Regions from separate parts of the Pantoea agglomerans genome, predicted to be linked through region 2. Evidence: predicted binding sites of a transcription regulator. Region 2 holds the regulator's gene; each other region holds the start of a gene.
The links. Region 2 encodes LexA, which represses DNA repair genes until DNA is damaged. Its sites were predicted from a motif close to TNCTGTATGTACATACAGNA; they were not measured.

Region 1: the regulator LexA is predicted to act here: its motif matches at 3,457-3,476, upstream of LB453_RS10280 (DinI-like family protein).
Region 3: the regulator LexA is predicted to act here: its motif matches at 2,636-2,655, upstream of dinG (ATP-dependent DNA helicase DinG).
Region 4: the regulator LexA is predicted to act here: its motif matches at 2,206-2,225, upstream of dinB (DNA polymerase IV).

What each region holds. Positions count from the first base shown of each region.
Region 1 covers NZ_CP083809.1:1,613,914-1,621,467, reverse strand. The annotation lists gene fliS (flagellar export chaperone FliS) at 1-395, shown strand, start outside; gene fliT (flagella biosynthesis regulatory protein FliT) at 395-763, shown strand; gene amyA (alpha-amylase) at 864-2,345, shown strand; gene yedD (lipoprotein YedD) at 2,394-2,870, opposite strand; gene LB453_RS10285 (DUF6388 family protein) at 3,066-3,389, shown strand; gene LB453_RS10280 (DinI-like family protein) at 3,740-3,979, shown strand; gene LB453_RS10275 (hypothetical protein) at 4,005-4,271, opposite strand; gene LB453_RS10270 (TonB family protein) at 4,446-4,805, shown strand; gene LB453_RS10265 (hypothetical protein) at 4,853-5,767, opposite strand; gene LB453_RS10260 (hypothetical protein) at 5,852-6,166, opposite strand; gene LB453_RS10255 (hypothetical protein) at 6,147-6,536, opposite strand; gene LB453_RS10250 (helix-turn-helix domain-containing protein) at 6,677-7,303, shown strand.
Region 2 covers NZ_CP083809.1:3,735,877-3,743,430, forward strand. The annotation lists gene LB453_RS20555 (conjugal transfer protein TraF) at 1-738, opposite strand, end outside; gene zur (zinc uptake transcriptional repressor Zur) at 1,184-1,705, shown strand; gene LB453_RS20565 (CsbD family protein) at 1,754-1,966, opposite strand; gene dinF (MATE family efflux transporter DinF) at 2,147-3,469, opposite strand; gene lexA (transcriptional repressor LexA) at 3,603-4,217, opposite strand; gene LB453_RS20580 (diacylglycerol kinase) at 4,324-4,692, opposite strand; gene plsB (glycerol-3-phosphate 1-O-acyltransferase PlsB) at 4,821-7,244, shown strand; gene ubiA (4-hydroxybenzoate octaprenyltransferase) at 7,386-7,554, opposite strand, start outside.
Region 3 covers NZ_CP083809.1:2,740,536-2,748,089, reverse strand. The annotation lists gene LB453_RS15895 (helix-turn-helix domain-containing protein) at 1-265, shown strand, start outside; gene LB453_RS15890 (GNAT family N-acetyltransferase) at 262-789, shown strand; gene LB453_RS15885 (GNAT family N-acetyltransferase) at 786-1,253, shown strand; gene LB453_RS15880 (histidine-type phosphatase) at 1,238-2,497, opposite strand; gene dinG (ATP-dependent DNA helicase DinG) at 2,682-4,859, shown strand; gene ybiB (DNA-binding protein YbiB) at 4,914-5,882, shown strand; gene LB453_RS15865 (M20 aminoacylase family protein) at 5,884-7,041, opposite strand.
Region 4 covers NZ_CP083809.1:3,195,397-3,202,950, reverse strand. The annotation lists gene lpcA (D-sedoheptulose 7-phosphate isomerase) at 1-424, shown strand, start outside; gene LB453_RS18065 (class II glutamine amidotransferase) at 478-1,245, shown strand; gene dpaA (peptidoglycan meso-diaminopimelic acid protein amidase) at 1,216-1,962, opposite strand; gene dinB (DNA polymerase IV) at 2,283-3,314, shown strand; gene LB453_RS18050 (NADP(H)-dependent aldo-keto reductase) at 3,460-4,500, opposite strand; gene LB453_RS18045 (YgdI/YgdR family lipoprotein) at 4,641-4,859, opposite strand; gene LB453_RS18040 (TerC family protein) at 5,020-5,730, opposite strand; gene mutH (DNA mismatch repair endonuclease MutH) at 5,791-6,468, opposite strand; gene rppH (RNA pyrophosphohydrolase) at 7,155-7,554, shown strand, end outside.

The DNA of each region.
Region 1 (7,554 bases), 2.0 Mb from region 2:
GCATTCAGGCCTATGCAAAAATCGGCGTCGAAAGCGCCGTCATGAGCGCGAATCCGCATCAGCTGGTCAACATGCTGTTCGACGGCGCGCTCAGCGCGCTGGTTCGCGCCCGCCTGTTTATGCAGGACGGCAATATTGAGGGGAAAGGTCTTTCCCTTTCTAAAGCCATTAACATTATTGAAAACGGGCTTAAGCAGGGTCTCTCAGAAGAGAGCGGCGACGAGCTCACCACCAACCTGCTTTCGCTTTACGCCTACATGGTGCGACGACTTCTGCAGGCGAACTTGCGCAACGACGTGGAGGCCATCGTTGAGGTCGAAGCGCTGCTGCGCAATATCGCTGATGCCTGGAAGGAAATCACCCAGCCTCAACCTCTGATTCAGGACGCCGTTTAATGATACTAGCACCGCAACTGATTACCATTTACCAGCAGTTACTCGATCTCAGCCAGCAAATGCTGCGTTTTGCGGCCGAGGGCGAATGGGATGATTTGATCAAAAAGGAAGTTGATTATGTCAGCGCGGTGCAACGGCTGGCGCGATCGACCGAAGCCGCCTCGCCCTCCGCGCAGGCGCAGGAGCAGCTGCGTCCGGTGCTGCGCCATATTCTTGATAACGAAAGCGAAGTAAAGCGCCTGCTGCAGGAGCGCATGAACGAGCTTTCAACGCTGGTTAACCAGAACGCCCGTCAGAAATCGGTGCTCAGCGCCTACAGCAAACAGGGCAGCGTGATGGTGCCGATGGAGAACCAGCCCCTCTCCTGATTCTGAAACGCACCGCGACAGAGAAAATAACTCTTCTGCCGGTGCGTCTTTTTTTCGTCGTGCTCCATACTTGCTTTTCCTTCCCGCTGGAGCACAGCAGATGCACAACCCAACGTTATTGCAATTCTTCCACTGGTATTACCCGGATGGCGGCAAACTCTGGCCTGAAGTGGCTGAAAAAGCCCCCTGGCTGAGCGAGATCGGCATTACGATGGCCTGGCTGCCGCCTGCCTGTAAAGGCGAGTCGGGCGGCTATTCCGTCGGCTATGACAGCTACGATCTCTTCGACCTGGGCGAGTTCGATCAGAAAGGCAGCGTCGCCACCAAATATGGCGACAAGCAACAGCTGCAGGCGGCCGTGGAGGCGCTGCGCGCGCACAACCTCGGCGTACTGCTCGACGTGGTGGTCAACCACAAAATGGGGGCCGATGAGAAAGAGCGCGTACGCGTTAACCGCGTCAATCCCGACAACCGCGACGACATCAGCGACGAGGTTATCGAGTGCGAAGCCTGGACGCGCTTCAGCTTCCCGGCGCGCGCCGGTAAATATTCAAAATTCATCTGGGACTATAAGTGCTTTAGCGGTGTTGATCATATCGAAAACCCGGATGAGAACGGCGTCTTCAAGATCGTCAATGACTATACCGCCGACGGCTGGAACGATCAGGTCGACAGCGAGCTGGGTAACTTTGACTACCTGATGGGCGCCAATATCGACTTTCGCAATAATGCGGTGCGTGAAGAGCTAAAATACTGGGCGCGCTGGGTCAGGGAACAGGTGCCCTGTACCGGCTTCCGCCTCGACGCCGTGAAGCATATTCCAGCCTGGTTCTATAAGGAGTGGATTGACCACGTTCAGGAAGTCGCCGACGAGCCGATGTTTATCGTCGCCGAGTACTGGTCGTTCGAAACTGACAGGCTGCTGGAGTATATTCAGCAGGTCGAGGGCAAAACCCTGCTGTTCGACGCGCCGCTGCATATGAACTTTCACCAGGCGTCGACTCAGGGCAGCGAGTACGATCTCAGCCAGATTTTCGCCAACTCGCTGGTGCAGGCCGATCCCTGGCATGCGGTCACTATTGTCGCCAACCATGACACGCAGCCGCTGCAGTCGCTGGAAGCGCCGGTCGAAGCCTGGTTTAAACCGCTCGCCTACGCGCTGATCCTGCTGCGCGAGCAAGGCGTGCCGACGGTATTTTATCCCGACCTGTTCGGCGCCAGCTACGAAGATGAGGGCGGCGACGGCGAAACCCACCGCGTTGAGATGCCGGCGATCCCGGCGCTGGAAGCGCTGATCCGCGCTCGTCAGGCCTATGGCTGGGGCGCGCAAACGGATTATTTCGATCATCCCAACTGCGTGGCGTTCAGCCGCAGCGGCACCGCTGAACAGCCGGGCTGCATCGTGATTATGTCGAACGGCGAAGAGGGCGAGAAAAGCGTGACGATGGGCGACGGGTTTGCCGGCAAAGCGTGGCGCGACTTTTTAGGTCACCGCGAGGAGATCCTGACCGCTGATGAACAGGGCACGGTGGTGGTGCGCTGCAACGGCGGCAGCGTCAGCGTCTGGGTGCTGGCGGAGTAACGTGACGCGCCTTATTCCGTCGCCGGGACGGAATAAGGCGCTATAGCATTACGACTTCGCTTCGTTCGCCTGGGTGATGGCGGACTTCATGATTTCCGGTTCGATATTCTGGATAACCGCCGCTTTCGGCTGTTTTGCCACCTCGTCCAGCGCCTGCTGGCACTCTATCGTTGGACGCTCGACTTTACGCAGCGTCAGCCCGTCATAGCGCAGCTCGCTGCCATCCAGCTCTAACGGCATCACACGCGACTGGCGATTGACGTTAACGTAATCGCCGCTGAGCAGCGTCAGCTTGCCTGGCTTGGCGATAACGCGCATCCACTGGCGGCAGTCAAGCGTGCTGCCGTCCGCATTGACAATCAGCGTGCCCAGCGCGCGATCGCTGCGTAACCCGCTCTGCGGGCCGACCGTTTGCCAGGTCCCCTGCAGGCTGGCGGGCGCTGGCGTCTGCACCGCATCCTGATAGCTGTTGATTTGCGCACAACCGGCCAGCGCCAGCGCGGCCGTCAGCATCCACTTTTTCATCGTTAATCCCTGAGATCGCTTCAATGGCGGCTAAGTTATAATTTTTCGCCTGCTTTCCGCAAGCTGTCTGCGCCCTGCTTCGCGTCGCGCGGCCACTTTTTTTCCACCCGACCACGTCTTGACCGCGTCCTGACAAGGGCTGGAGGCTGAGTTACACTGGTGCCCTGCACCACCTTAACTCTTTCAGGAAACCTTATGAAAACGCCAGAAGCCTATTACGCGCAGGCGCGCGAGATGTTTTTTACCGCACATGCCGACTTTCAGGCCGCGCTCGATGAACTGACGGAGAGCGATGCGCGCCACGCCAATATGTCGCTGCGCCAGCTGCGCGAATGGCATGCGGAACGTATTTACGCCGCCTTCCTGCGCCAGAAAAATCTCGACGGCATGATTTTTTCGATCCAGCTGGCCGAGCCGGACAAAGCGGTCGCTGCCGAAGCCATTGAAAACTATCTGAAATCGCACGCTGAATCGCTGGGAATGACCTGGGAAGAGTTCTGCATTAAGAACGAGCTTTGAGCTCTGGATAACGGTAACACCTCCAACCAGTAAAATAGTTCGGGAAAAAATTGTACAAGTTGATCAAATCTGTATAAGTTTACTGCACGACTTCGGTCGTGATTGTCCTTGAACGAATGGTGCTTTTGCACCGCCTCTGGAGGTGTTGCTGGATTTCCACCTCCAGAGGTTTGATTTTTTCCTCTGATCGGCCCCCTCTTCTCCGTCTCTTTTCTTCCACCTTTAGCTCTCCAGCACCCGTTTGCGTAGTGCGCCGAAAAAAAAGCCGCTAATGCGCCTGAGAGACTTGTCACTGGTTGGATTTACAGTATGATGTGCCAGCGAATTTCTTCCCTGTATGGAATACCAGTATGTTTGTGGAATTGATTTACGATAAGCGTAACGTCGCCGGCCTGCCTGGCGCGCGTGAGATCATTTTAGCTGAGCTGGAAAAGCGCGTGCAGCGCGTCTTTCCAGATGCTGAGGTGCGCGTAAAACCGATGGAGCGCAACGCCATCGAAACCGATCTGAGCAAGAACGATAAGGCGACGGTGGCGCGCATTGTCGAAGAGATGTTTGACGAGGCGGAAATGTGGCTGGTGGCCGACTAAGCGTCGACCACCGTCGGGAGCAGGATTACTTCTCCTGCTCGCTGTGGTTGATGGCGATCTCTATATCCTGAATCGCGGCCTCTAGATCATCCAGCAGCGTGCCCTGTTTGTTCAGCAGCGCATCAATGCGTGCGGCAAATTCCGGGTCTTTATATTCGCCGGCATCAAACGCGAGCCAGTGGCTGGAGAGCGTTTCGGTATTGGTTTGCGCATAGTGGCGCATCTCTTTCAGCTGCGAGGTTACATCGCGCAGGTAGTCAGTTTTGCTTTTCGTTTCCACTGAATCACTCATGCTGTTTTTCCTTTTGCTGTTTTAACCAATAAATATCTCGCGTGAATGATTAAAGGTAGTGGATTATAACGAAGCCGCCTTAAGAATAATCGGAAGTGAAGCGGGGAGATCCTCGCGAGCTGGCAAGAGCAACGCTATTATTGCTGCTTACTGCCGTTTTAACAGGACGTTAAGATGAAATTCCCTGCCCTGCTTATCGCTACGCTGTTGCTCTCCGCCTGCGCCACTCAGCCACCTGACGCCGTTAATCAACCCAACGTGGTTAAGCAGGTGCGTCCCTCTTATCCCTACTACGCCTGGAGCCACCGCATTGCGGGCTTCGTCAGCTTCGCTTTTGACGTCGATGCCCAAGGAAAGGTGAGCGAAATGCGGATTCTGCAGTCAGAGCCGCGTGGGCTGTTTGAGCCTTATGTTATCGCTGCCGTCAGTCAGTGGCGCTATGAGAAGAACAAGCCGGTAAAAGATATGAAGATGACTATCCGCTTTACCCTGCGGCAAGAGACAGGGCCAGGCAGCAGTACGATTATTTTCTAAAAACAGGGGACGCAATGTCCCCTTTTTCATGTCGTGCCGCTCAGTGATTACAGATATTTACGCGCCAGTTCAAACAGCTCTTTTCTCGCCGCCGAACCCAGATGCTCAATCCCTTGCTGTACGAAATCAAAGGCGGCGCCGAAATCTTTAACGCCGGCGCTGAATTCGCTTTGTTCCTCTTTTTCAGCTGGCTGTGCGGCAGGCGCAGCGGCCACATCGCTGCCAGACTGGGCTGCGGGTGCAGCGGCCCGCTCGGCAGCGTTAACCGCCTGCGCGCTGGCCTGCTGGGTAGCGGTATCCGCCACGGGTGCCTGCGCCTGGGGTGACGCGTTGGCGGCAGCAGCCTGCTCGACGGGCTGAGCGGCCGCATCCGGGGGCGTGCTCTGCTCCGCAGGCTGGGCAGCTGCAGCGTCCGGCGTCGCGCTCTGCTCAACGGGCTGGGCGGCGTCTGGTGCCGCGCTCTGCTCAACGGGCTGGGCGGCGGCGTCTGGTGCCGCGCTCTGCTCTGCAGGCTGGGCAGCTGCGGCGTCCGGCGTCGCGCTCTGCTCAACGGGCTGGGCGGCGGCGTCTGGTGCCGCGCTCTGCTCAACGGGCTGGGCGGCGGCGTCTGGTGCCGCGCTCTGCTCTGCAGGCTGGGCAGCTGCAGCGTCCGGCGTCGCGCTCTGCTCAACGGGCTGGGCGGCGGCGTCTGGTGCCGCGCTCTGCTCTGCAGGCTGAACAGCCGCAGCGTCCGGCGTCGCGCTCTGATCGCTGTTCGCCGGCGGCGTATGCTGCGCCGTCGCATCAGGCGCGGCGTGGGTTTCCCCTGGCGTCTCTTCAGAAGTCGCTGGCGCCACCGTTGAGGGAGAAGATAAACGCTGCAGCTGCGGATCGGTCGGTACATTGCTGTCCGGTATCGCAAACTGCGGCAGCTCGGCGTCAGCCGCTGGAGCGGTTGAGTTAATGATGCTGGTATCGGTCATGGCAGACTCCTTAGTGATAATAAACGATCGGAGGGCATGAAAGCCTTCCCCAATCAGGTTGAAAATTCGCATAGGGCTCTCCTGTTACGGCTTCGCAGAAGTCTCATCCTGTATGACGACGCGTTTTACCTTGTCGACCGTCTGATCGGGCAGCGTATCCAGCTTTTTCTGCAGCACGGAGACCTGCTTCGACAGCTCATCCACTTTGGCTTCGCGCCTTGCTGCGGACTCGCGGGCCTCGCGCCGAATATCCTCGACCTGTCGGTTAGCCGTGTTGCTGACGTGTAAAAAGAGGATGGTCATCACAACGCATACCATCGACATCACCAGCATCATCACGCCCAGCATGATTTTACGTTTGTGGGTCACTGGTCTTATTTCACTGTGAATCTCTGCCATCGCTATGCTCCTCTAAGGTAGAAATCAGCCTGTCAATTTCATTACGGAACTTGCTGTTTTGATCGGCATCGGTCATTACCACCAGAATGCCGAGCGCGTTTTTGATTAAGCGCAAATCGGTTTCCAGAGTTGATATCCGCCGTAAATTAGTGTCATGGCGTACACGTAAATCATCGTTTTCCTGACGGAGCAGCGCATTGCTCTCCTTCAGCAGTAAGACCTGCTCCTTATAGCTGGTAATGATTTCCCCACCGGCACGATTGCTGGTGACAATTGAAGCTATGCCCGCGATAAGCGGTTTCCAGAAAAGTGCGGCCGCTCCGCCCCCAAGAACTAGCGCGCCAACACTGGTAATCAAACTACTTTCCATGCCTCACCTCTGAACCTTGACGGGTAACGGCTGCTGACGTCAGGCGTAATACGCAAAGCGCCTCCCTCGCCGAAACTTAAGATTGCTTAAATTCACAGCTTAAGTATACTTAAGTCTGGCTCTCAGGAGATGTCAAGACGATGGAAAAAGAAACAGCGGGCGAGCGTATTCGCTCCCGACGTAAAGCACTGAATTTGACGCAGAAAGCAGTCGCGGAAAAAATTTCGGTTTCCCATGTGGCGATATCACAGTGGGAAAAAGAGGAAACGCTGCCGCGCGGAGAAAACCTGCTGCGGCTCGCGGAGGTACTGGGCTGCGCGCCCGCATGGCTGGTTGACGGGGATGGGCCGGTATTTACTGTACAAATGCAGATGCCAGTGGGTCTACCTTTGCTGGAGAGAGAACAGATTAGCGACTGGCTGGCCGAGGCGACGCAGGTTGATATCGTGCGGCGGATAGCCAGCGATTGCAGCTATTCGGCCACCAGCTTTGCCCTGACGCTGTGGGATAGCGCAATGGCGCCGCAATGCCTGCGGGGCGATCTGCTGCTCATCGATCCGGAGTTGCCGCCGCAGCCAGGGGATTTGGTGCTGGCGTTATATGGAGAGGGTGAATATGCGCTACGTAAATATCGCGCGCGCAGCCATAACAGCTTTGAGCTGGTACCTCTGAACGAAGATTACCCGTTACTGTGCTCGTCTGAACAGGCGCTCTCTGTGCTCGGAACGCTGGTAGAGTGGCGTCGCTATCGCGCTACGTCGCAGTAAAAAGAAGAAAAACAACCCGCTTCGCTCGAACCTTAGCCGTAGAGCGGTGTCTTGATTAGTAGATGGATGATTCCATGTAACGATTTTTACCCGCCTCGAGCGGGCTTTTTTTTGCCCATAAGAATTTCCTGTGACGAATCGCTTCTGTTGCGTTTCTTTCTCCTGGCGCCGGTGAGAAGATGATCGGGCGCTATGCGCATACCCTTTACGTAATGCAAACGAGAGTTCTGCTTAATTGGGCTTGCCCGCTG
Region 2 (7,554 bases):
GGTGTAGTTATAGAGCCAGGTTTTCTGAATTTTCGGCGTCACGCCGAGCGAAACCGGATGGCCCGCCACGTTAAACTCGTGCGCCACGGCGATACCGTAATCGGTGACCAGCGCCGCCAGGCCGTTTGCGCTGGAGCGCAAATTATTCTGGTCGCCCGGTACGGGAATACGGGTGCCGTCCGCTACGCCGTTAAGATAGTCGATATCGCTCTGCGCCACGTTGGCACGCAGGTGAACCGTGCCGTACGCCTTGGTGATAAACGCAAACGGCAGGGTTTCGTTAGGGACCGTAACCGCCAGCGCGACGCCCGCCGTACCGTTGGCCTTGTTACCGCGCAGATCGCGCAGCTGGTTCGCCACGTCCCGTGACGCCGCTTTAAGCTGCGGATAGCCGTTAAGATAGTCGCGGAAGGTCAGGCCGTTGATAACGTCACGATAGCGATTAACGGTATCGCTGATGTCATCGACCTTATCGACCATCTTGTCTTTATCGGTAATTTGCAGGCCAGCAGAGGGAAAGATAATGCCGACATTGTCGTCCGGCTGCGCACGCGTCATCAGCGCCGGGTTCGCCAGCACGGCGGAGCTCCACGTCGAGGAGGCGACGCCGGTACCGCCCATCGCGTCGTTGCGCGCGTCATACCAGGTTCCCGCAGCCATCGCGGAAGAGGAGAGAAAGAGCGCGTTTAAAACAGCAGGATATAAAAGCGCAGAGCGCCGGGTGGTTTTGTTCGCCATTTGTCTGCCATCACCTTGATCAGGAAAACATTCATCATCGGAATTTGTCGTTAGCGCTATTGTGTATCGCGGCTAACGGTTCATTGCTGTGAATTCAGTTGAAACAGCACTGTTATTCGCCGGATTGGATGTTTTAGCTACAAATCGGCGCTTTTATTATTTAGGGGGATAATCAAAAAGGATATTGAGGCCAGCAGTTGCTTAAGGCCTCTTGAACATTAGTGCTTAACCTGGTGAGTTGTAAAGCAAAACTCTCTTTTTGTTAATTTATGTCTTAACAATGTTGGCACTGATTAGCATTAGCGAAGCGAGTTCACCAGCCAGCGGCCAGCCTAATGTATTGATATTAATGGAAGATGACAGGTTCGGCTCTGAAAGCGCGCAACCTGAGCGCAAGCGCATCGGGTGTGATAAGATAACATCTCGTTTTTAGCGGAGAATCACCATGTCGACAATGACGCCAGATAAAATCATGACCCAGGCAGAGAAGCTCTGTCTGCAACGCGGGGTGCGCCTGACAGCGCAGCGCGCTGAGGTGTTACGTCTGATGGCTGCGCAGCATGGATCGATTAGCGCTTATGATTTGCTGGATCAGCTACGCGCCAGCGAGCCACAGGCAAAGCCGCCGACGGTCTATCGCGCGCTGGAATTTTTGCTGGAACAGGGCTTTATTCACCGCGTGGAGTCAAACAACAGCTATGTGGTTTGCCACCATTTTGAAGCGCCGGCGCATACCTCAGTGATGCTGGTCTGCGATCGCTGCGCGGCGGTCACGGAAAAGCAGGCGCAGGGCGTAGAGAATATTATTGCCGATCTGGCTGGCGAGGCGAGCTTTACGCTACGGCACAGCGTGATTGAGGCGCACGGTCTCTGCATGAGCTGTGCGGAAGTTGAAGCCTGTACGCATAAGGATAGCTGCGGGCACGATCATGAATCAGAAGGGAAAAAGCGCGGAAGAAGAGGCTAAGCAGCACGTCCCTGTGCCGGTCGCTCAGGCGAGGCCTGAGCGAGAAGATTACCAGCGGTAATCTTTGTTATTGCTTTCCCAGTCTGAGACCTCTTTCTCGGCCTCATCCTTAGCGTAACCGTAGCGTTCCTGAATTTTGCCGACCAGCTGATCGCGTTTGCCTTCGATAACCTGCATGTCATCGTCGGTCAGCTTGCCCCATTTTTCTTTGAATTTACCTTTAAACTGCTTCCAGTTACCGCTCGCTTCGTCTTTGTTCATGTCAGACCTCCACGTCATCCTTAGTTTTACATACCACCACATAATGGTGATACGACAATACAAAGCGCTGCTGTGTCGCGCTGTTGTAAGTTAATTATAGTAGACGAATCGGCAACTGCCGCAGAAATACAGAATAATCTGTTTAGCGCAGCGCGTTAAGGCTGCCGCTGCGCGCGATAATCAGTTTGCAAACCAGCGGCTTAGGCGCCATTCGCGCCGCCAGATCCACCAAAGCGAAACGCCGCGCAGCGCAAGAAAAACCGTTACCGCCAGCCACAAACCGTGGTTGCCCAGCCAGGGCAAGGTCAGCAGCGTCAGGAAGTAACCGAGCGCGGCCACCGCCATGCTGTTGCGCATTTCGCGCCCGCGCGTCGCGCCGATAAACAGCCCGTCCAGCAGATAGCACCACACGCCAGCCAGCGGCAGAATGATCTGCCAGATAAGATAGCGATCGACCAGCTGCTGCAGCGACGCCAGCGAAGTCAGCATCGACACAATAGCGTCACCGCTCGCCGCATAGATTAGCGCGAAGGCGAGCGCAACCATGCCCGCCTGACGACAGGCGGCGTGCCATACCGACAGCAGCCTGTCGCCGTCGCGCGCGCCATAGGCCTCGCCGGAAACGGCTTCCACCGCATAGGCGAACCCGTCGAGCGCATAGGCGGTAAAGGTGATAAACATCAGCAGGACGGCATTGGCGGCGACGATCTCTGGCCCCAGGCGCGCGCCGATAAGCGTCAGCGAGGCAAAGCAGAGCTGCAGCAGCAGGGAGCGCAGCATAATGTCGCGGTTAAGGCGCAGCAGGCGGCGGATATCGCCGCGCCAGCTCCTCTTCAGCATCGTCATTGATATGCCGCGTAGCTTCAGAACCCGCCATACCATCGCCAGCCCTACCGCCAGCGTGACATATTCCGCCAGCGCCGTCGCGGTCGCCGCGCCGGCCACGCCCCACTTCAGACCGAGCACTAGCCAGAGATCGAGCAGAATATTTACCGTGTTGCCCACCACCAGCAGCACAACCGGCGCACGGGCATACTGCACGCCCAGCAGCCAGCCGAGGATAACCATATTTGCCAGCGTTGCCGGCGCGCTGAGCCAGCGAATATGGATAAAGATGGCGGCCTGCTCCAGCACCTGGGGATTGCCCCCCGCCAGCCGACCCGCCAGCGCGCTAAGCGGATCGCGCAGCAGAATAAACAGCAGGCCCGCAAGCAGCGCCATCAGCAGCGGCTGCGTCAGGGCGCGCGCCAGCGCCTGCGCATCGCGCGCGCCAAAGGCCTGCGCGGTAAAGCCGGTGGTGCTCATGCGTAAAAAGAGTAACAGCATAAAGACGAAGCTGGTCGCGGTCGCGCCAATCGCTACGCCGCCAAGGTAAACCGGACTGTCGAGATGGCCGATAACGGCGGTGTCCACCAGGCCGAGCAGCGGCACGGTGATATTAGAGAGGATCATCGGCAGCGCCAGCCGCCAGAGTTGTCGATCGTCAGCAGAGAAGAGACGCATCAGCCGGTCCATGCCTGAAAACGTAAAAAGGAGCGAGGCGGCCTCAATGCGGCGCTAGCCGCAGGAGGAGGCGCGTGAAAAGATTATCGTACAGACGCCTGGCGAAGCGATACAGGCGTCTGAAGGCGAGCGGTCAGAGCCACTCGCCGTTGCGCACCACGCCCACTGCCAGACCTTCAACGGTCAGCGACTGCGTGCGGGTATCGACGATAATCGGTTCGAAGTCGTTGTTTTCCGGCAGCAGATGAACCACGGTGCCCTGCTTTTTCCAGCGTTTTACCGTGACTTCGTCATCGATACGCGCCACAACAACCTGACCGTTACGCACATCCTGCGTTTTATGCACCGCAAGCAGATCGCCATCCATAATGCCGATATCTTTCATCGACATACCGGCAACGCGCAGCAGGAAATCAGCAGAGGGCTTAAACAGGTCGGGATCGACTTTATAGTGCGTCTCAATATGTTCCTGAGCCAGCAGCGGCTCGCCAGCGGCGACGCGGCCGATTAACGGCAGCCCGTTGGACTCTTCCTCTTCCATCAGCAGGCGAATGCCGCGTGATGCGCCAGAAACGATCTCAATAACGCCTTTACGCGCCAGCGCTTTAAGGTGTTCTTCGGCGGCGTTGGGGGAACGGAACCCCAGCTGCGAGGCGATCTCCGCACGCGTTGGCGGCATGCCCGTCTGGTTGATATGGTCGCGAATCAGGTCATAAACCTGTTGCTGCCTGGTGGTTAATGCTTTCATCCCGCCCCCTGGTTGTTTATACAGTCGCTGTGAGTATATACAGGTATTGGTGAAATGAAAACCAAAACCCAGGGAAATAACAGCCGTTTGGGCCATTGTGGAAAGCCTACCGCAAATGCGTCCAGAGCAGCGCGATCCAGATGAACAGCGCCAGTATAATAGCGAGCAAAACGGCGGCGGAGCCCATATCTTTCGCTCGTCCCGACAGCGGGTGACGCTCCTGGCCGATACGGTCGACCACCGCTTCGATTGCGCTGTTGAGGATCTCGACAATAATCACCAGCACCACCGATCCAATCATCAGGATGCGCGCGACGGTGTCGACATCCAGCCAGCAGGCGATAGCGATAGCGACGATGGCGGCCGTGGCCTCCTGACGAAACGCGGCTTCATGCTGCCAGGCGGCGCGCAGCCCCTGCCACGAGTAGCCTGCCGCTTTTACAATCCTGAGCAAACCGGTGGTATTACTTGCCATTGCGAGGGAACCCTTTAGGTTGTTTGACGTCAATGTCTGGGCCAGGTGCGTTTGGCACCACCACAGATCTTCGCAGCACTTTCTGATATGCTTGCGGCGCTTTGCTAACAAGAGGCTTCATGTTGTCTATGTCAGGTTGGCGTAAACTTTATTATAAATTGTTGAATTTACCACTCTCTGTTCTGGTAAAAACGAAGGCTATTCCGGGCGATCCCGTTTCCGAACATGGACTCGATCCAACGCGGCCGATTATGTACGTGCTGCCATACGATTCCAAGGCGGATTTGCTGACGCTGCGCCAGCAGTGTCTGAAGCATAATCTGCCCGATCCGCTGTCACCACTGGAGATTGACGGCTCGATACTGCCGCGCCACGTGTTTATTCACGACGGCCCGCGCGTATTCCCCGCTTTTGGGCCGAATACCGAATCGGTGAAGATTTTTCACGAGTATCTCGATCTGCACCGTAACAACCCTCAGCTCGATATCCAGATGCTGCCGGTTTCGGTGATGTTTGGCCGCGCGCCCGGCCGCGAGGTTCAGGGCGACGATGCGCCGCACCTGCGCGAGCTTAACGGGGTTGAGAAGTTTTTCGCTATCGTCTGGCACGGCCGCGACAGCTTTGTGCGCTTTTCGCCAACCGTCTCGCTGCGCTGGATGGCGACGCAGCACGGCACCGACAAATCCATCGCGCAGAAACTGGCGCGCGTGGCGCGTATTCATTTCGCACGCCAGCGTTTAGCCGCGGTTGGTCCGCGTCTGCCGGCGCGACAGGATCTCTTCAACAAGCTGCTGCAGTCCAAGGCGATTGAAAAAGCGGTGGAAGAAGAGGCGCGCAGCAAAAAGCTCTCCCATGAGAAGGCGCAGCAAAACGCCGTTGAGATGATGGAAGAGATCGCTGCCGACTTCTCCTATGAGGCGATCCGCGTCACCGATCGCGTCATGGGCTGGCTGTGGAGCCGTCTCTATCAGGGCATCAACGTCAACGGCGGCGAACGCGTGCGCCAGCTGGCGGAAGATGGCCATGAGATCGTCTATGTGCCCTGCCATCGCAGCCATATGGATTATCTGCTGCTCTCCTACGTCCTTTATCACCAGGGCCTGGTGCCGCCGCATATCGCCGCGGGCATCAACCTGAACTTCTGGCCCGCCGGTCCGATCTTCCGTCGCCTGGGCGCGTTCTTTATTCGCCGTACCTTTAAAGGCAATAAACTCTACGCCACCGTATTCCGTGAATATCTCGGCGAGCTGTTCAGCCGCGGCTATTCGGTCGAGTATTTCGTTGAAGGTGGGCGCTCACGTACCGGTCGCCTGCTCGATCCGAAAACCGGCACGCTGGCGATGACGCTGCAGGCGATGCTGCGCGGCGGCAAACGTCCGATTACGCTGGTGCCGATCTATATCGGCTATGAGCACGTCATGGAAGTGGGTACTTACGCCAAAGAGCTGCGCGGCGCGGCGAAAGAGAAAGAAGGCTTTATGCAGATGGTGCGCGGCCTGCGCAAGCTACGTAACCTGGGCCAGGGCTACGTTAACTTCGGCGAACCGCTGCCGCTGGTGAACTACCTGAACAAGCAGGTGCCGGAGTGGCGCGACGCTATCGACCCGATTGAACCGCAGCGTCCCAGCTGGCTGACGCCGACGGTCAACGATATTGCGGCGCGTCTGATGGTGCGCATCAACGAAGCGGGCGCGGCTAACGCCATGAACCTGTGCGTTACCGCGCTGCTCGCCTCACGTCAGCGCTCACTAACCCGCGAGCAGCTGATCGAGCAGCTGGATTGCTATACCGCTCTGCTGCGCAACGTGCCCTATTCGCCGGAATCAACGGTGCCGCCGCTTTCAGCGGAAGAGCTGCTGAACCATGCGATGAGCATGAATAAGTTCGAAACCGAACAGGACAATATCGGCGATATCATCATCCTGCCGCGCGAGCAGGCGGTGCTGATGACCTATTACCGCAACAATATTCACCATATGCTGGTGATGCCGTCGCTGATCGCCGCCATTATTCAGCAGCATCCTAACCTGAGCGAAGCCGAGCTGCTGCGCCAGGTGCGTCTGATCTACCCGATGCTGAAAAGCGAGCTGTTCCTGCGCTGGGAAATCGACGCCCTGCCGGCGCTGCTGAGCGCGCTCTGTCAGGAGCTGGCGCGTCAGGGGCTGATTACCCTGCAGGATGGCCAGCTGCGCCACACCGCCGCGCGTTATCGCACGCTGCAGCTGCTGGCCGCCGGTATCCGCGAGACCCTGCAACGTTTCGCTATCACCTTCTCTATCCTCAGCGCGAAGCCGACCATTAACCGCGGCACGCTGGAGAAAGAGAGCCGTATGCTGGCGCAGCGTCTTTCGGTGCTGCACGGCATCAACGCGCCGGAGTTTTTCGATAAGGCGGTGTTTACCACGCTGGTGCTGACGCTGCGCGATGAGGGCTATATCAGCGATACCGGCGACGCCGACGTTGAGCGTACCCAGGCCACCTGGCATATTCTGGCCGATCTGGTGACCAGCGATGTGCGGCTGACCATCGAAAGCGCGGTGGCGCACGAGTAACGCACCGCAGGCAGAAAAAACAAAGGGCGACAGTGATGTCGCCCTTTTTTTCAGTTACTCATCAGCCTGATAAGCGGGAAAGGTAAAAAGCGTCTCTTCCGCGCTAGCGTCAAAGGCGACAACGTTGTCGCCTTTTTACCGTTAAAACAGCTCACTAAACGGCGGCGTATTCAGCACCACGCCGATAAATATCACCAGGCCAACATAATTATTGTTGAGGAAGCCCTGGAAGCAGGCGTCGCGCTCGCGGTGTGCGATCAGCTTTTGCTGGTAGAGAAACAGCGCCGCGGCGCCAAGCAGCGACCAGAAA
Region 3 (7,554 bases), 1.0 Mb from region 2:
CTCGCCGCCCGCCGCGCACTTCCGGGCTGAGCTGGTGGAAGGCCAGCTGCGGCCGGGCGCGCGTATCGATTACGATGCGCCCCCTGTTCAGGGGCTGGAGCAGCATATCTGGCTGCAGCAGGGCGGTCTGACCGTCACCATGGAGAGCCAGAGCTGGACCTTACAGAGCGGCGATTGCCTGCGTTTTCACCTGACCGGCCGCTCGGCGTTTGAGGCGCATCTCACCGACGGCGCGCGCTATCTGCTGGCGGTGTGCAAACCATGACGACTTATGAATGGATTAATGCAGAGCAGGCGCGCATTGAACAGGGTCACCTCAGCGATCTGCTGCAGGCGTGCGTGGCGGACGGTGCCAGCATCGGCTTTACCGATCCGCAGGACCGCACGGTGATGGCGCGTTTCTGGCAGCAGCGCGCAGCCAGCCTCGCCGAAGGCGAGAATGAACTTATCATCGCGCGCCAGCACCAGCGGGTGGTCGGCACGCTAACCCTGAGCGCGGCCGGGATGCCCAACGGCCGCCATCGCGCGGAGATAAGCAAGCTGCTGGTGCATCCCGCCGCCCGACGGCAGGGCATTGCGCGCCAGCTAATGCAGCTGGCCGAGCAGCGGGCGCAGGCGCTGGGGAAAACGCTGCTGGTGCTGGACACCCGCAGCGGCGATGTCGCCACGCAGCTCTATCTGTCGCTCGGCTGGCAGATCGCCGGCTCGATTCCAGACTACGCCGAATCGATCGCGGGCGAGCTGGAGGCGACAACGGTGATGTTTAAACCGCTGACGCGTCTGCCATGATTCTGGTAGCGCGTGAAGAGGTGGACCACCCCGACGCTCGCTGGCTGCTGGATCAGCTTTCTGACACCCTGACGCAGCTAACCGGCAGCAGCGGCCGCGCCCGTTTTAATGCGGCGGAGATGATGATGCCGGGACGCTGCTTCGCCGTGGCCCGCAATGGGCTGCGGCAGCCGATCGGTTGCGGCGCCTTTCGCCCGTTACAGCCCGGCGTGGCTGAGCTTAAACGCATGTTCGCGCTGCCCGGAAGCCGGGGCGCTGGCGCGGCGCTGCTGCACTTTCTTGAGCAACAGGCGCGGCGGGAGGGATATCGGCAGCTGTGGCTGGAAACGCGGCGCATCAACGCGCGCGCGCTGGCTTTTTACGCGCGCCACGGCTATCAGCCCATTGCCGCGTACGGACCTTATACCGCGATGCCGCAATCACAGTGCATGGGCAAGCGGCTGGATGATCAGGGCAGCGCATAGCTGACAGGCGTCACCGCCTGCTGGTCAATCTGCCGACTCAGGGTGCGCACGGCGCTCGCCAGCGGGCAGAGGGTTCCCTCCGCCGTCGCGCGGCACCCCGCCTGCTGCCACTCCTGGCGCAGCAGCGGATGCGCGGCGTCAATCGGCTGCAGATGGCGCAGATCATCCAGGCTTTGCGCCTGAAAATAGACGCGCAGGAAGCGCTGGTTGCTGGCGCTGTCGCGCCAGCGCTCAAAAACCAGGCTGCCGCCGGGCGGAATATTGCCGCGTGCGTAGCCGGGCAGCGTCCAGCTAAAGCCCATCAGGGTGCGCACCATAGCGATATTGGTGTCGTGAGCGACCAGCAGCAGCCAGCGCGCGTTTGGTTCTGCGTCATCCCGCGCAATATGGTTAAGCATGGTATCCAGCAGGATTGAGCCGCGCTTTCGCGCGCTGTAGAGCACGTCGTTGCTGAGATCATAGTTCGCCGTTAGCAGTGGCAGGATAGCGGTAATCTGCGCGGCGCGGGTGATATGACCCCAGGCGATCTGGCTGAGCGGCAGGTTCTCACTCCAGGCGAGGCGCAGCGTCTCCGCCATGCTCGCCATCACGCTCAGGCCGGCGATGTAGGCGTGGCCGCTTTTGCTCTGGCGGATCTGCCAGGGCTGATCGAACAGGGCGCAGCGGTCATCGGAGAGGCATACCGCCTGCTTCAGCGCCTGAATAGCGGGCTGCAGCGCCTGCTGACGCGCGGCCAGGTCGCCCGCCTTTGCCGTGACCGCCGCCAGCTGCTGCGCGGGATCGATCGCCGTCGCGGCGAAGGCGTCGGTCTGGAACAGCGGATCGGCTTCGCCCGCCACGCGATGCACCGGCACGCCGCAGCCGGGAAAGGCGCCGTCTGCCAGCGCCTCGGCGGTGGCGCGGGTGCGCTGCAGCGGGCTGGCGCGCAGGTAAATATCCTGCGGCTGCGGGCAGCCCGCGGGCAGCAGGCCGAGCTGGCGATAATGTTCGCCCTCCCAGCGCCCCTTATTCACCACCGCCGCATAGCCGTGGCCGGTCAGCTCGCCGTCGCGCGTACTCCATAGCGTCCAGGGACGCTGGGTGGCGGCCTCGATCTCTTTGCGATTGCCCGGCGTCGGCGGGCGCACGCCGTGGCGGCTCAGCTCCACCACCTTTTCCAGCTGATATGTTGGCTGCGCGGCGGCCTGCGCCGACCAGAGCAGCAGGGCGCAGACAGCCGTAACGGCGCGGCGGGAAACTCTCATCTCTTCTTCCTTATGAGAACGGTGGTGATGCGACACCATAGCGCTGAAGCCCGGCTGCTGGCTACGACAAGATTTTTCCGCTGCGTAATTCTTCGAGACGGCGCGAAAAAATGCGCCCCAAAGCTGACGCTGGCGGATTACTGTGTAAAAATACAGGCCATTTTCACCCGGCGGTAAAACGACTATGGCCCTGACAGCAGCAATTAAAAGCCAGATAGCGCAGTGGTATAAGGCGCTACAGCAGCAGGTGCCGGACTTTATTCCGCGCGCGCCGCAGCGCCAGATGATCGCCGAAGTGGCGAAGTGCCTGGCGGGCGACGACGCGCGCCATCTGGCGATTGAGGCGCCGACCGGCGTCGGCAAAACCCTCTCGTATCTGATCCCCGGCATTGCGGCAAGCCGCGCCGAAGAGAAGACGCTGATCGTCAGCACCGCCAACGTGGCGCTGCAGGATCAGATCTTTACTAAAGATCTGCCGTTGTTAAAAAAGATTATTCCCGATCTCACCTTTACCGCCGCCTTCGGGCGCGGGCGCTACGTTTGCCCTCGCAATCTGGCGGCGCTGGCCGCCAGCGACGATCAGCAGGGCGATCTGCTGCTCTATCTCGACGACGAGGCGGTGAGCGGCACTCAGGAAGAGCAGACGCAGTGCGGCAGGCTGGAGAAGTCGCTCGCCAGCTACGCCTGGGACGGACTGCGCGATCACAGCGAAGAGAACATCAGCGACAGCCTGTGGCAGCGTCTCTCTACCGACAAGGCGAGCTGTCTCGGCTCGCACTGCCGCTGGTATCGCGAATGTCCCTTCTTCGTCGCCCGCCGTGAAATCGAGCAGGCAGATGTGGTGGTGGCTAACCACGCGCTGGTAATGGCGGCGATGGAGAATGAGTCGGTGCTGCCGCCGCCGAAACACCTGATGCTGGTGCTGGATGAAGGTCACCATCTGCCGGAGGTAGCGCGCGACGCGCTGGAGATGAGCGCCGACGTCACGCCTGGCTGGAGCAGTTTGCAGCTCGATCTCTTCGTGCGGCTGGTCGAGGGTATTATGACGCAGATGCGCCCGAAATCGCCGCCGCCGCTCAGCAATCCAGAGCGCCTCAAGGCGCACTGCGAGGAACTGCGCGAGCTGCTGACCACGCTGAGCCAGGCGCTCAATCCGCTGCTGCCCGCCGACAATCAGCCGGGCGAGTTTCGCTTCGTGCTGGGCGAGCTGCCTGAAGAGCTGCTGGCGCTCTGCGCGCGCCTGTTTAAGCTAAGTGACGCGCTGCGCGGGCTGGCAGAAGGATTAATTAACGCCCTCAGCGAACAGACCGGCAGCGTCGATCTGATGCGCCTGCACCGCAATTTGCTGCAGCTTAACCGCCAGTTCGGCTGGTTCGAATCGGTCAGCAAGCTGTGGCGGCTGGCGGCAATGCCGAAAGCGTCGGGCGCGCCGGTGTCGAAGTGGATCACGCGTGAGCTGCGCGACGGGCAGCCGCATCTGCTGTTTCACTGCGCCGGTATTCGCGTCAGCGATCAGCTGGAGAAACTGCTGTGGCGCAAAATCCCCCATGTGGTGGTGACCTCCGCCACGCTGCGCTCGCTCAACAGCTTCGGCCGCCTGCAGGAGATGTCCGGCCTGAGCGAGAAAGCCGGTGACCGTTTCGTGGCGCTCGACTCGCCTTTTAACCATGTCGAGCAGGGCAAGCTGGTGATCCCGCAGATGCGCTATGAGCCGCTGCTGGCTAACGAGGCGGAACATATCGCCGAAATGGCGGCCTTTTTCCGCCAGCAGATGAAAAAAGAGACCCATAAAGGGGTGCTGGTGCTGTTCGCCAGCGGGCGCGCCATGCAGCAGTTCGTTGCGCAGCTGCCGGAGCTGCGCCTGACCATGCTGGTGCAGGGCGATCAGCCGCGCTCGCGCCTGGTGGAGCTGCACCGCAAACGGGTGGCGCAGGGCGAGACCAGCATTCTGGTCGGCCTGCAGTCGTTCGCCGAAGGGCTGGATTTAAAAGGCGAGCTGCTGAGCCAGGTACATATTCATAAAATCGCTTTTCCGCCGGTGGACAGTCCGGTAATTTTGACCGAGGGCGAATGGCTCAAGAGCCTGAATCGCTACCCCTTTGAGGTGCAAAGCCTGCCGAGCGCCTCCTTTACGCTAATACAGCAGGTAGGACGCCTGATCCGCAGTCATCAGTGCTACGGCGAAATCGTAATCTATGACCGTCGGCTGCTGAGCAAAGCCTACGGCAGCCGCCTGCTGGCCGCGCTGCCGGTGTTTCCTATTGAGCAGCCGGAGGCACCCGCCGCGCTGAAGGTGAAACGCGCGCCGGCGCTGACCGGTAATAAACGGCGTCCCACCCGGCGTCCGGCGGCGAAGCGTTAACCACTGACTAACTTTTGGCCGCCGCCTGGCGCGGCCCCTGACCGGAAGCGAAGAATGGAACTGAACAAAGTGATTAAAGAGATCGGGCGCGGCAAAAATCACGCGCGCGATCTCGACCTCGCCACCGCGCAGGCGCTTTATACGGCGATGCTGGCGGGCGAAGTGCCGGAGCTGGAGCTGGGCGGCATTTTGATCGCGCTGCGCATCAAGGGTGAAGGCGAAGAGGAGATGCGCGGTTTCTATCAGGCGATGCAGGCGCGCATGATGTCGCTGCAGGCGCCGGCGCAGCGTCCGCAGCCAGTTGTGATCCCCAGCTACAACGGCGCGCGTCGTCAGGGCAATCTGACGCCGCTGCTGGCGCTGTTGCTTAACCGTCTGGGCTTTCCGGTGCTGGTGCACGGCGTCAGCGACGATCCGACGCGCGTCACCAGCGAGGCGGTGTTCGCCGCCCTCGGCATCGCGGCGGTGACGACGCAGCAGCAGGCGCAGGCGGCGCTTGATCGGGGCGATCTCGCCTTTATCACCATTGACCATCTCTGCCCGCCAATGGCGCAGCAGCTCTCGCTGCGCTGGCGCATGGGAGTGCGCAGCAGCGCCCATACGCTGGTGAAGCTGGCGACGCCGTTCGGCGAACGCGAAGCGCTGCGTCTCTCCAGCGTATCGCATCCTGAATATGTGCCGCGCGTCGCGAAGTTCTTTAGCGATATCGACGCGCCCGCCATTCTGCTGAACGGCACGGAAGGAGAGGTCTACGCCAGCCCGCTGCGCTGTCCGGCAATCAGCTTTATTCCCGGTGCAGGAGGCGAAGCGGAAGTCTGGACAGAGCGCCAGCCGGAAGCGGCGCCGGAGCTGCCGGCGGATAAGTCGGCCGAGGCGACCGCGCGCTGGACGGAAAGGGTGCTGAAGGGAGAGTGTCCGGTGCCGCAGTCGCTGCGTCTGCAAATCGCCTGCTGCCTGCGCGCCAGCGGCGAGAGCGCGTCGCTGGAAGCGGGCCTGATGCGGCTGAGCGACGCCGGATTTTAGGTTAGCTTTGCGGCAGCGCCTGTTCGACCAGGCGCTGCCAGAACGTCACGCCCAGCGGGATCAGCGCGTCGTTAAAGTCATATTCGGCATTGTGCAGCGGCGCAGAAGGCGTTGCGCCATCGGCGCCCAGCCAGAAATAGGCGCCGGGACAGACATCCAGCATGCAGGCGAAATCTTCCGACGCCATTGAGGGATTCACCTGCCAGCGAACCTGCTCTTCGCCTAACATCTGCTGCGCCGCCCTGCGCACCTGCTCAGCCGGTTCGGCATGGTTGGCGGTCACCGGATAGCCAGGATACCAGTGAATAGCCCCGCTGACGCCGAACGGGCGCGGCAGGGTAGTGACAAACTCTTCGATCAGACCGCGTACCCTGTTGCGTACGTCGGTCTGCAAACATCGCACCGTACCGCGCAGCACCAGCGTTTCCGGAATAACGTTAATCGCTTCGCCGCCGTGGATCTGCGTGACGCTTACCACCGCCGAGGCGAGTGGCGAGAGGCGACGCGACGGAATGGTTTGCAGCGCCAGGATTAGTTCAGCGGCCACGACCATCGGATCGGCGCCGCTTTCCGGCATCGCCGCGTGGCAGCTCTTGCCGGTCAGAGTAATTTCAAACGAATCGAGCGACGCCATCATCGCGCCGGGATTGACCGCCAGCGACCCCACCGGCATGCCCGGCCAGTTATGCAGCGCATAGATCGCATCCATGGGAAAGCGTTGAAATAAACCCTCTTCCACCATTTTGCGCGCCCCCCCAAGATTCTCTTCGGCGGGCTGAAAGATAAAGTGTACCGTGCCGCGGAAGCGACGCGTGGCCGCCAGCTGTAGCGCCGCTGCCAGCAGTATCGAGGTATGGCCGTCGTGGCCGCAGGCGTGCATCACGCCCTGATTTGCTGAGCGCCATTGCGGGGCACCTTTTTCGGTAATGGGCAGGGCGTCCATATCGGCGCGCAGCCCGATAACCGGGCCATCGCCGTTGCGCAGCGTGCCGACCACGCCCGTACCTGCCAGCCCGCGATGCACCTGTAGCCCCGCCAGTTCCAGCTCCCGCGCGACCAGATCGCTGGTTTTATGCTCCTGATAACCGAGTTCCGGTTCGCGGTGCAGCTGATGACGCCAGTGTTGGGCTTTGTCGAGCAGGGCAGGGGATAAGGTCATGCGGAATCGCGCTCCTGTAGTGATGAATCTCCACTTTAGTGGCAAGGCGCAGGCGCGTCTATCTTCCCGGCTGGGAATTTGGCTATAGGTCAGAACCAAAGGGAATAAGGCGCGGCAGACCGGCTGGGGGCGGTATGGGGTGGCTTTCTTGCCTCTCTTTTGCGGGTAGCGCATGTGGGGCTGTTACGATGAGGGTGGCTGGCGCTAAGGCGGGCAGCAGGTTTTGTTTGCGTGGTAGCCTGCTGCGCAGGTGGCTTTGAGCGGGTTTCGTTTGTTGGGTGGGGTGCCTGCTGTGCAGGTGGCTCTGAGCGGGTTTCGTTTGTTGGGTGGGGTGCCTGCTGTGCAGGTGGCTCTGAGCGGGTTTCGTTTGTTGGGTGGGGTGTCTGCTGCGCAGGTGGCTCTGAGCGGGTTTCGTTTGTTGGGCGGTGTGCTTGCTGCGCAGGCGGCTCTGAGCGGGTTTCGTTTGTTGGGTGGGGTGTCTGCTGCGCAGGTGGCTCTGAGCAGGTTTCGTTC
Region 4 (7,554 bases), 540 kb from region 2:
CGGCGGCTCGCACTGCGACGCCATGCACTTCGCTGAGGAGCTGACCGGCCGCTACCGCGAAAACCGTCCGGGCTACCCGGCGATCGCCATCTCTGACGTCAGCCATCTCTCCTGCGTCAGCAACGATTTCGGCTACGATTACGTTTTCTCACGCTATATCGAAGCGGTAGGGCGTCCGGGCGATGTGCTGCTGGGGCTGTCGACCTCCGGCAACTCCGCCAATATCATCAAGGCGATCGAGGCGGCGCGGGCGCAGGGCATGAAGGTGATCGCCCTGACCGGCAAAGATGGCGGCAAGATGGCCGGTTCGGCGGATATCGAAATTCGCGTGCCGCACTTCGGCTACGCCGACCGCATTCAGGAGATCCATATCAAAGTTATCCATATCCTGATGCTGCTGATCGAAAAAGAGATGGTGAAGTAAGGGTTCAGCCGCCATCTTGCTGGCTGGCGGCTTTTCTGACTAAGGCGGTAGCTATGTGCGAATTGCTCGGGATGAGCGCCAACGTTCCAACCGATATCTGTTTCAGTTTTACTGGCCTGGTGCAGCGCGGCGGCGGAACCGGGCCGCATAAAGATGGCTGGGGCATTACCTTTTATGAAGATCGGGGCTGCCGCACCTTTAAAGATCCGCTGCCGAGCTATAACTCACCTGTGGCGCGGCTGGTGCAGGAGTATCCGATTAAGTCCCATTCGGTAGTGGCGCATATCCGCCAGGCGAATCGCGGGCCGGTCTCGCTGGAGAATACCCATCCTTTCACCCGCGAACTCTGGGGACGCAACTGGACCTATGCCCACAACGGTCAGCTAAAGGGCTATCGCCAGCTGGAAACCGGCCATTTTCGCCCGGTCGGCGAAACCGACAGCGAGAAGGCGTTCTGCTGGATCCTGCACAAGCTGGCGACGCGCTATCCGCGCACGCCTGCCAACTGGCCGGCGGTATTTCGCTATGTGGCGCAACTGGCGGGTGAACTGCGGCAGAAAGGGGTGTTCAATATGCTGCTGTCGGACGGGCGCTATCTGATGGCGTTCTGCTCGACCAATCTCTACTGGATCACGCGCCGCGCGCCCTTTGGCAAAGCGCAGCTGCTCGATCAGGATGTGGAGATCGATTTCCAGCAGCACACCACCGCCAACGACGTGGTGACGGTGATTGCGACGCAGCCGCTGACGACCAATGAAACCTGGCAGCGGATCGTGCCAGGCGAGTGGGCGTTATTCTGCCTTGGAGAGCGCCAGGAATGATTTAGAGGCGGCTTCGGGATTGACGATCGCCGGGCTGCCGCTGTTCATCACGTAGCTGCCGCTGGCAACGTTGACCGTTGGCGGCTGATGGTATTTCGCAAACCAGGCATAGCCCGGCTGCAGCTCGCGCCAGAAGCTGGCGTAGGTGGAGTAGCGATGGCGCTGCATATTGGCGTCGGTCATGCGGAACGGGAAGATGCTGATATTCACCTCTGACTGGCCGTTACGCAGCGCTGCGTTCACGTAGGTGAAGATCTCATCCATGTAGGCGTCGGTCATGGCGTAGCAGCCAATCGACTTGCAGTCGCCGTGGATCATCAGGTAGTTGCCGGTGTAGGCGTGTTCGCGATCGTACTGGTTAGGAAAACCGACGTTGATGGCGCGATAGAAACGGCTATCCGGCTTGAGCTGATTGAGCCTGACGCTGTAAAAACCTTCCGGACTTTTGAAATCCCCTTCGCGGCGCTTCGGGCCGAGGCCGCCGGAAAAGTTACAGATGCGGTAGGTATCAAGCAGGCGGAATTCGTTGCCGATTTTGCCGTAAAGCTCCAGGGTGCGCTCTTCCTTGAAAATCTGAATATAGACCGGCGTGCCGAGTAGCTGTTTCTTTAATTCTTTGCTCACCGGCGTCGACATCTGCTGCGTCGGCTCGGGAGTCATTGCCATGCTGAGGGCTGGCATCAAAATCATCGCAAACAGAAGTGCGATTTTGCCCATGCTGTGTATACCTTGAGTGAAGAGAACGATGACGCGAGAGGCGTCTGGGACTTGCATTATCGGAAAACTCCGCTACCGCAGCGCAACATTAGCATTGTCTGTTTTTTTATCAAGACGCCGCCCGGTAAATTCGCGTATTCCTCAAGATATGACGGCCAGAAATTTGTAAACTTTAGTGGCGAAGAGGGGTAAATCCGCTTTTCAGAGCCGCCTGACGCGGCGGACTGACGGCGGCGCTTTTGCATCTGTACATCTATACAGTATCATAAGGCGTGACGAAAAGCGGATGGCGGGCAAGCGTGAAAATCATACATGTCGATATGGACTGCTTCTATGCAGCGGTGGAGATGCGTGACAACCCGGCGCTGCGCGATATCCCTATTGCTATCGGCGGCAGCCGTGAACGGCGCGGCGTGATCAGCACCGCCAACTACCCGGCGCGCAAATTTGGCGTACGCAGCGCGATGCCCACCGCCATGGCGCTAAAGCTCTGCCCGCATCTGAAGCTGTTGCCGGGACGTTTTGACGCCTACAAAGAGGCGTCGCAGCAGATCCGCGAGATTTTCCTGCGCTATACCCCCTTAATCGAACCCTTATCGCTGGACGAAGCCTATCTGGACGTCACCGACAGCCCGCACTGCCACGGCTCCGCCACGCTGATCGCCCGCGAGATCCGCGCCACCATTCAGCGCGAGACGGGGCTGACCGCCTCGGCCGGCATCGCGCCGATTAAGTTTCTCGCCAAGATCGCCTCCGATCTCAATAAGCCTGACGGGCAGTACGTTATTACGCCGCAGGAGATGCCCGACTTTCTGCTGTCGCTGCCGCTGGCGAAGATCCCGGGCGTCGGCAAGGTGGCAACGAAAAAGCTTGAGGAGATGGGGCTGCATACCTGCGCCGACGTGCAGAAAGCCGACGTGGCGCAGCTGCTTAAGCGCTTCGGCAAGTTTGGCCGCGTGCTCTGGGAGCGCAGCCACGGCATCGACGAGCGCGGCGTGGTGGTAGAGCGCGAGCGCAAATCCGTCGGCGTCGAGCGCACGCTGGCGGAGGATATTCACAGCTGGGACGCCTGCCTGGAAATTATCGATTTTCTTTACGCGGAGCTGGAGCGCCGCCTGACGCAGGTGCGGCCCGACAGGCAGATCGCGCGGCAGGGGGTGAAGCTGAAGTTCAACGATTTTCAGCTGACGACGCAGGAGCATATCTGGCCGGAGCTGAACAAAGAGGATTTGATCGCGGTGGCGCGCAAAACCTGGGATGAGCGCCGCGCCGGACGCGGCGTGCGGCTGGTCGGGCTGCACGTAACGCTGCTCGATCCGCAGCTTGAGCGGCAGCTGCTGCTGGGGCTGTAGTCAGACAGGGAAAAACCAGTACGCACCTCATCCCTGAGGTGCGCCCGTATCGGGCCAACGCACGGCGTTTTTGTCCCTGGCGCGGGACGCTTTGCTCTGCGGGCAAGGCTATCCGCTTGCTAAGCCATTGTGCCTTCTGCGCATCTTAAGGTGCCGGATAGGTGTAGCGGCGGTGAATCGCCTCAATCCCTTCCAGAACCTCCGCGTCCAGCGTCAGGTTGAAGCTGTCGATATTGGTCTTCAGCTGCTCCATCGTGGTGGCGCCCAGCAGGGTGCTGGCGACGAACGGCTGCTGACGCACATAGGCCAGCGCCATCTGCGACGGATCCAGGCGATGCTTCTGCGCCAGCGCCACATATTCGGCAATCGCCAGCTGCGACTGCTCGCCGCTGTAGCGCGTAAAGCGGCTGAACAGCGTATTGCGCGCCCCGGCTGGTTTCGCGCCGTTCAGATATTTGCCGCTCAGGGTGCCGAAAGCGAGGCTGGAGTAAGCCAACAGCTCAACGCCTTCATGCTGGCTGATTTCCGCCAGGCCCACCTCAAAACTGCGGTTCAGCAGGCTATAGGGATTCTGAATGGTCACGATGCGCGGCAGCTCGTGCTTCTCCGCCAGCTGCAGATAGCGCATCACGCCCCAGGCCGTTTCGTTCGACACGCCGATATAGCGAATTTTACCGGCACGCACCTGCTCGGCCAGCGCTTCCAGCGTCTCCAGCAGCGTAACGGGAATGGTGTTCTCGCTGTACTGATAGCCCAGCTTGCCAAAGTAATTGGTCTGGCGCTGCGGCCAGTGCAGCTGGTAAAGGTCGAGGTAGTCGGTGTTGAGGCGCTTCAGGCTGGCGTCCAGCGCGTCGCGGATATTCTTGCGATCCAGCGCCTGATTCGGGCGAATCGACGCGTCCGCGCCGCGCGACGGGCCCGCCACTTTGCTGGCGAGGATCACCTTGTCACGGCTGCCGCGCTTCTTCAGCCAGCTGCCGATGTACTGTTCGGTCAACCCCTGGGTTTCCGGGCGCGGCGGCACCGGATACATTTCAGCGGTATCGATAAAATTAATGCCGCTGGCGATGGCGAAATCGAGCTGCTCGTGGGCGTCGGCTTCGCTATTCTGTTCACCAAAGGTCATGGTTCCCAACCCCAACTGACTCACTTCCAGCGTGCTATGGGGGATACGGTGATAGTGCATAGCCGTCTTCCTTATTTTTATGGAATGTAATGGTGTGTCCTGTGGGACTATAGCGCGTGAATCAGCGGGGAAGGAAGTGGGGAAAATCGGGGAAATCACCTGTCCGGACAAATTGCGGGACAGGTGAGCTGAAATGGCACTTAACGCTCAATAATGGTCGACACTTCGTCGCCATTGATCTGCACTTCATGGCCGGACTGATCGGTATATTTCACCAGACCGGTCTCTTTATCAATGGTCGGCTTGCCTTCCGTCATAATCATCTGGCCATTTTTTGTTGCCATTACATAATCTGAACTGCATCCGCTCAGTGTAACGGCGGCAAACATCAACACTGCTACGCCCGCCAACTCTTTCATCACGCTTATTCCTCTCACTCCCGTCAGCCAGTGGGCCGCGTCGCCTCGTCAGAGGCCAGCGGCATTAACTGCAAAAAGTGTAGTAATAAATCGTTTTGGCGCTTTGCGTTATCGCATGAATCTGAAAATAAAAGGGCGGCCCGTAGCCGCCCTTGACATTTTACGTCGCGCTTTTCTTAGTGCGCATCAGGTTCAGGCACTCAACGGCCATGGAGAAGAACATGGCGAAATAAATGTAACCTTTTGGTACATGAACCGCGAAACTCTCCAGAATCAGGGTAAAACCCACCAGAATTAAAAAGGAGAGGGCGAGCATTTTGATCGACGGATGGCGATCGACAAACTCGCCGATGGCGCGCGCGGCAAACATCATCATCAGCACGGCGATCACCACGGCCGCCATCATAATAAAGAGATGATCGGAAAGGCCAACGGCGGTAATCACCGAATCCAGGCTGAAGATAATATCCAGCAGCATGATCTGCACGATAGCGCCCAGGAAGGAGTGCACATTGGTTTTATGCTCCTCTTCGCCGCCTTCGATGGTTTCATGGATCTCCATACTCGACTTCCACAGCAGAAACAGACCGCCGCCGAGCAGGATCAGATCGCGCCAGGAGAAGGCGTGATCGAACAGGGTAAACAGCGGATGGGTCAGCCGCGCGACCCAGGCGATAGAGGCCAGCAGGGCGAGACGCATCAGCATCGCGCCCATCAGGCCGAGACGACGCGCGCTGGCCTGCTGATGCTTAGGCAGTTTCGCCACCACCAGAGAGAGGAAAATAATATTATCAATGCCAAGAACCACTTCGAGGATGGTCAGCGTGCCCAGCGCCAGCCAGGCGTTGGGATCGGTTATCCACTCAAACATGCGCACACTCAATCTTAAACGAAAATTAAACGGCGATTATACGCATCCGCATCAATGAACTTACAGTAAAAAATGACGCGCCAGCAGCGGGGCGGTGAAGCTCTTTTTCAGGTAGAAACCGCGCGGCAGCGTCATAATCGGCTCGCCGTGTTCGCCGATGCCCTCGGTCAGCGCCCGGCTGTTGGCGGCTTTCGGCCGGATCTGCAGCCAGGCACCGTGGCGCGCGGTGATGCGTTCGACCTGGCCCAGCACGATCATATCCATCAGCTCCTCCCAGTCGTGGCGCAGCCTGCGATCCTCCTCTTCGTTCGGACTCCACAGCAGCGGCGCGCCGACGCGGCGCTGTGCGAGCGGGATCGCGCGATCGCCCTCCACCGGGATCCAGAGCACGTGCGCCAGCTTGTGGCGCACATGGCTCGTCTCCCAGGTTACGCCGCTGTTTCCGGTGAGCGGCGCCACGCAGACAAAGGTGGTTTCCAGCGGTTTGCCCTGGGCGTCAATGGGGATGGTTTTGAGTTCAATACCGAGATGGGCGAAATCCTGCTCCGCCTTGCTGCCTGCGCTGGCGCCCAGATAGCGCTCCAGCAGCATGCCGACCCAGCCTTTATCGCGTTTCAGATCGGCCGGCATCGGCAAGGCGGCCTGCGAGGCCAGGGCTGCCAGCGTCTGGCCCGCCAGCGCATGGGCGCGAGCCAGGAGAACAGATTCATTTTCGGGCGGATCAGGGAGCTGGAACATAGCGAATACTCAACTGGTCAAAAAATAGACAATTTTTTTCCCGGCAACTTTTCCCACAGCGGCGTCAGGATAAAGAGCGTTGATAATAGCATGATTCGCCGCGCTTTTTTAATCGCCCCCGGTGCTGACTTTCCATTACGGCACAAGGTTATCCCGGACTGAGGGCATTAATGAACAGGATCTTCGCCTGAGTTATCCACAGATCGGTGGGATAACCCCACCTCATCCCCATTACTGGTTCCATTTACAGCCTTGACTTCGGCGGAAAAGCCGCTTTTTTATCCGCTGATGAGCAAGTTTACTGCATTGTCTGTGGATAAAAACGGCGTCGCTTGATCTTTAACCAGCTAAAACGCTTTCGCGTCGTTCACCGCAAAATCAGCTATTTTAATTCTGAATAAGAGTGATTTAAGTTCATGTTTTAAATGGTTAAAAGCAGGTTGTTCATTTGTGGGGTGGTTCAGGGCCATAAAAGTTTATTCAGCTAATTCCCGTGTTCTGCACAAAGCTATCCACAGAAAACGTGAATAAGATCGGCGCTTTGCCGCCTTAATTGTTTATAACTCGGGCCAATACTGTGAGTTATCCAGGTTGAGCACCGCGTTCTTCCCGTTAATCCAGTGGTTTACCGCCTGTAAGGAGTGTGAAACAATCAGGCTATTCAAATTTAGCTTTGAGGTAGTCCAGTGATCGATGATGATGGCTACCGCCCGAATGTTGGTATCGTAATCTGTAACAGGCAAGGACAAGTGTTGTGGGCCAGGCGCTTCGGACAGCACTCCTGGCAGTTTCCTCAGGGAGGCATCAATCCCGGTGAAACCGCCGAACAGGCGATGTATCGCGAACTGTTCGAAGAAGTGGGTTTACACCGTAAAGATGTTCGAATACTTGCATCTACCCGTAACTGGTTGCGCTACAAATTGCCAAAACGTTTGGTGCGTTGGGACACGAAGCCGGTGTGTATCGGCCAGAAACAAAAGTGGTTTCTTCTGCAGTTGATGAGCAGTGACGCGGATATCAATGTGCAACACAGCAGCACGCCGGAGTTCGACGGCTGGCGCTGGGTAAGCTTCTGGTATCCGGTGC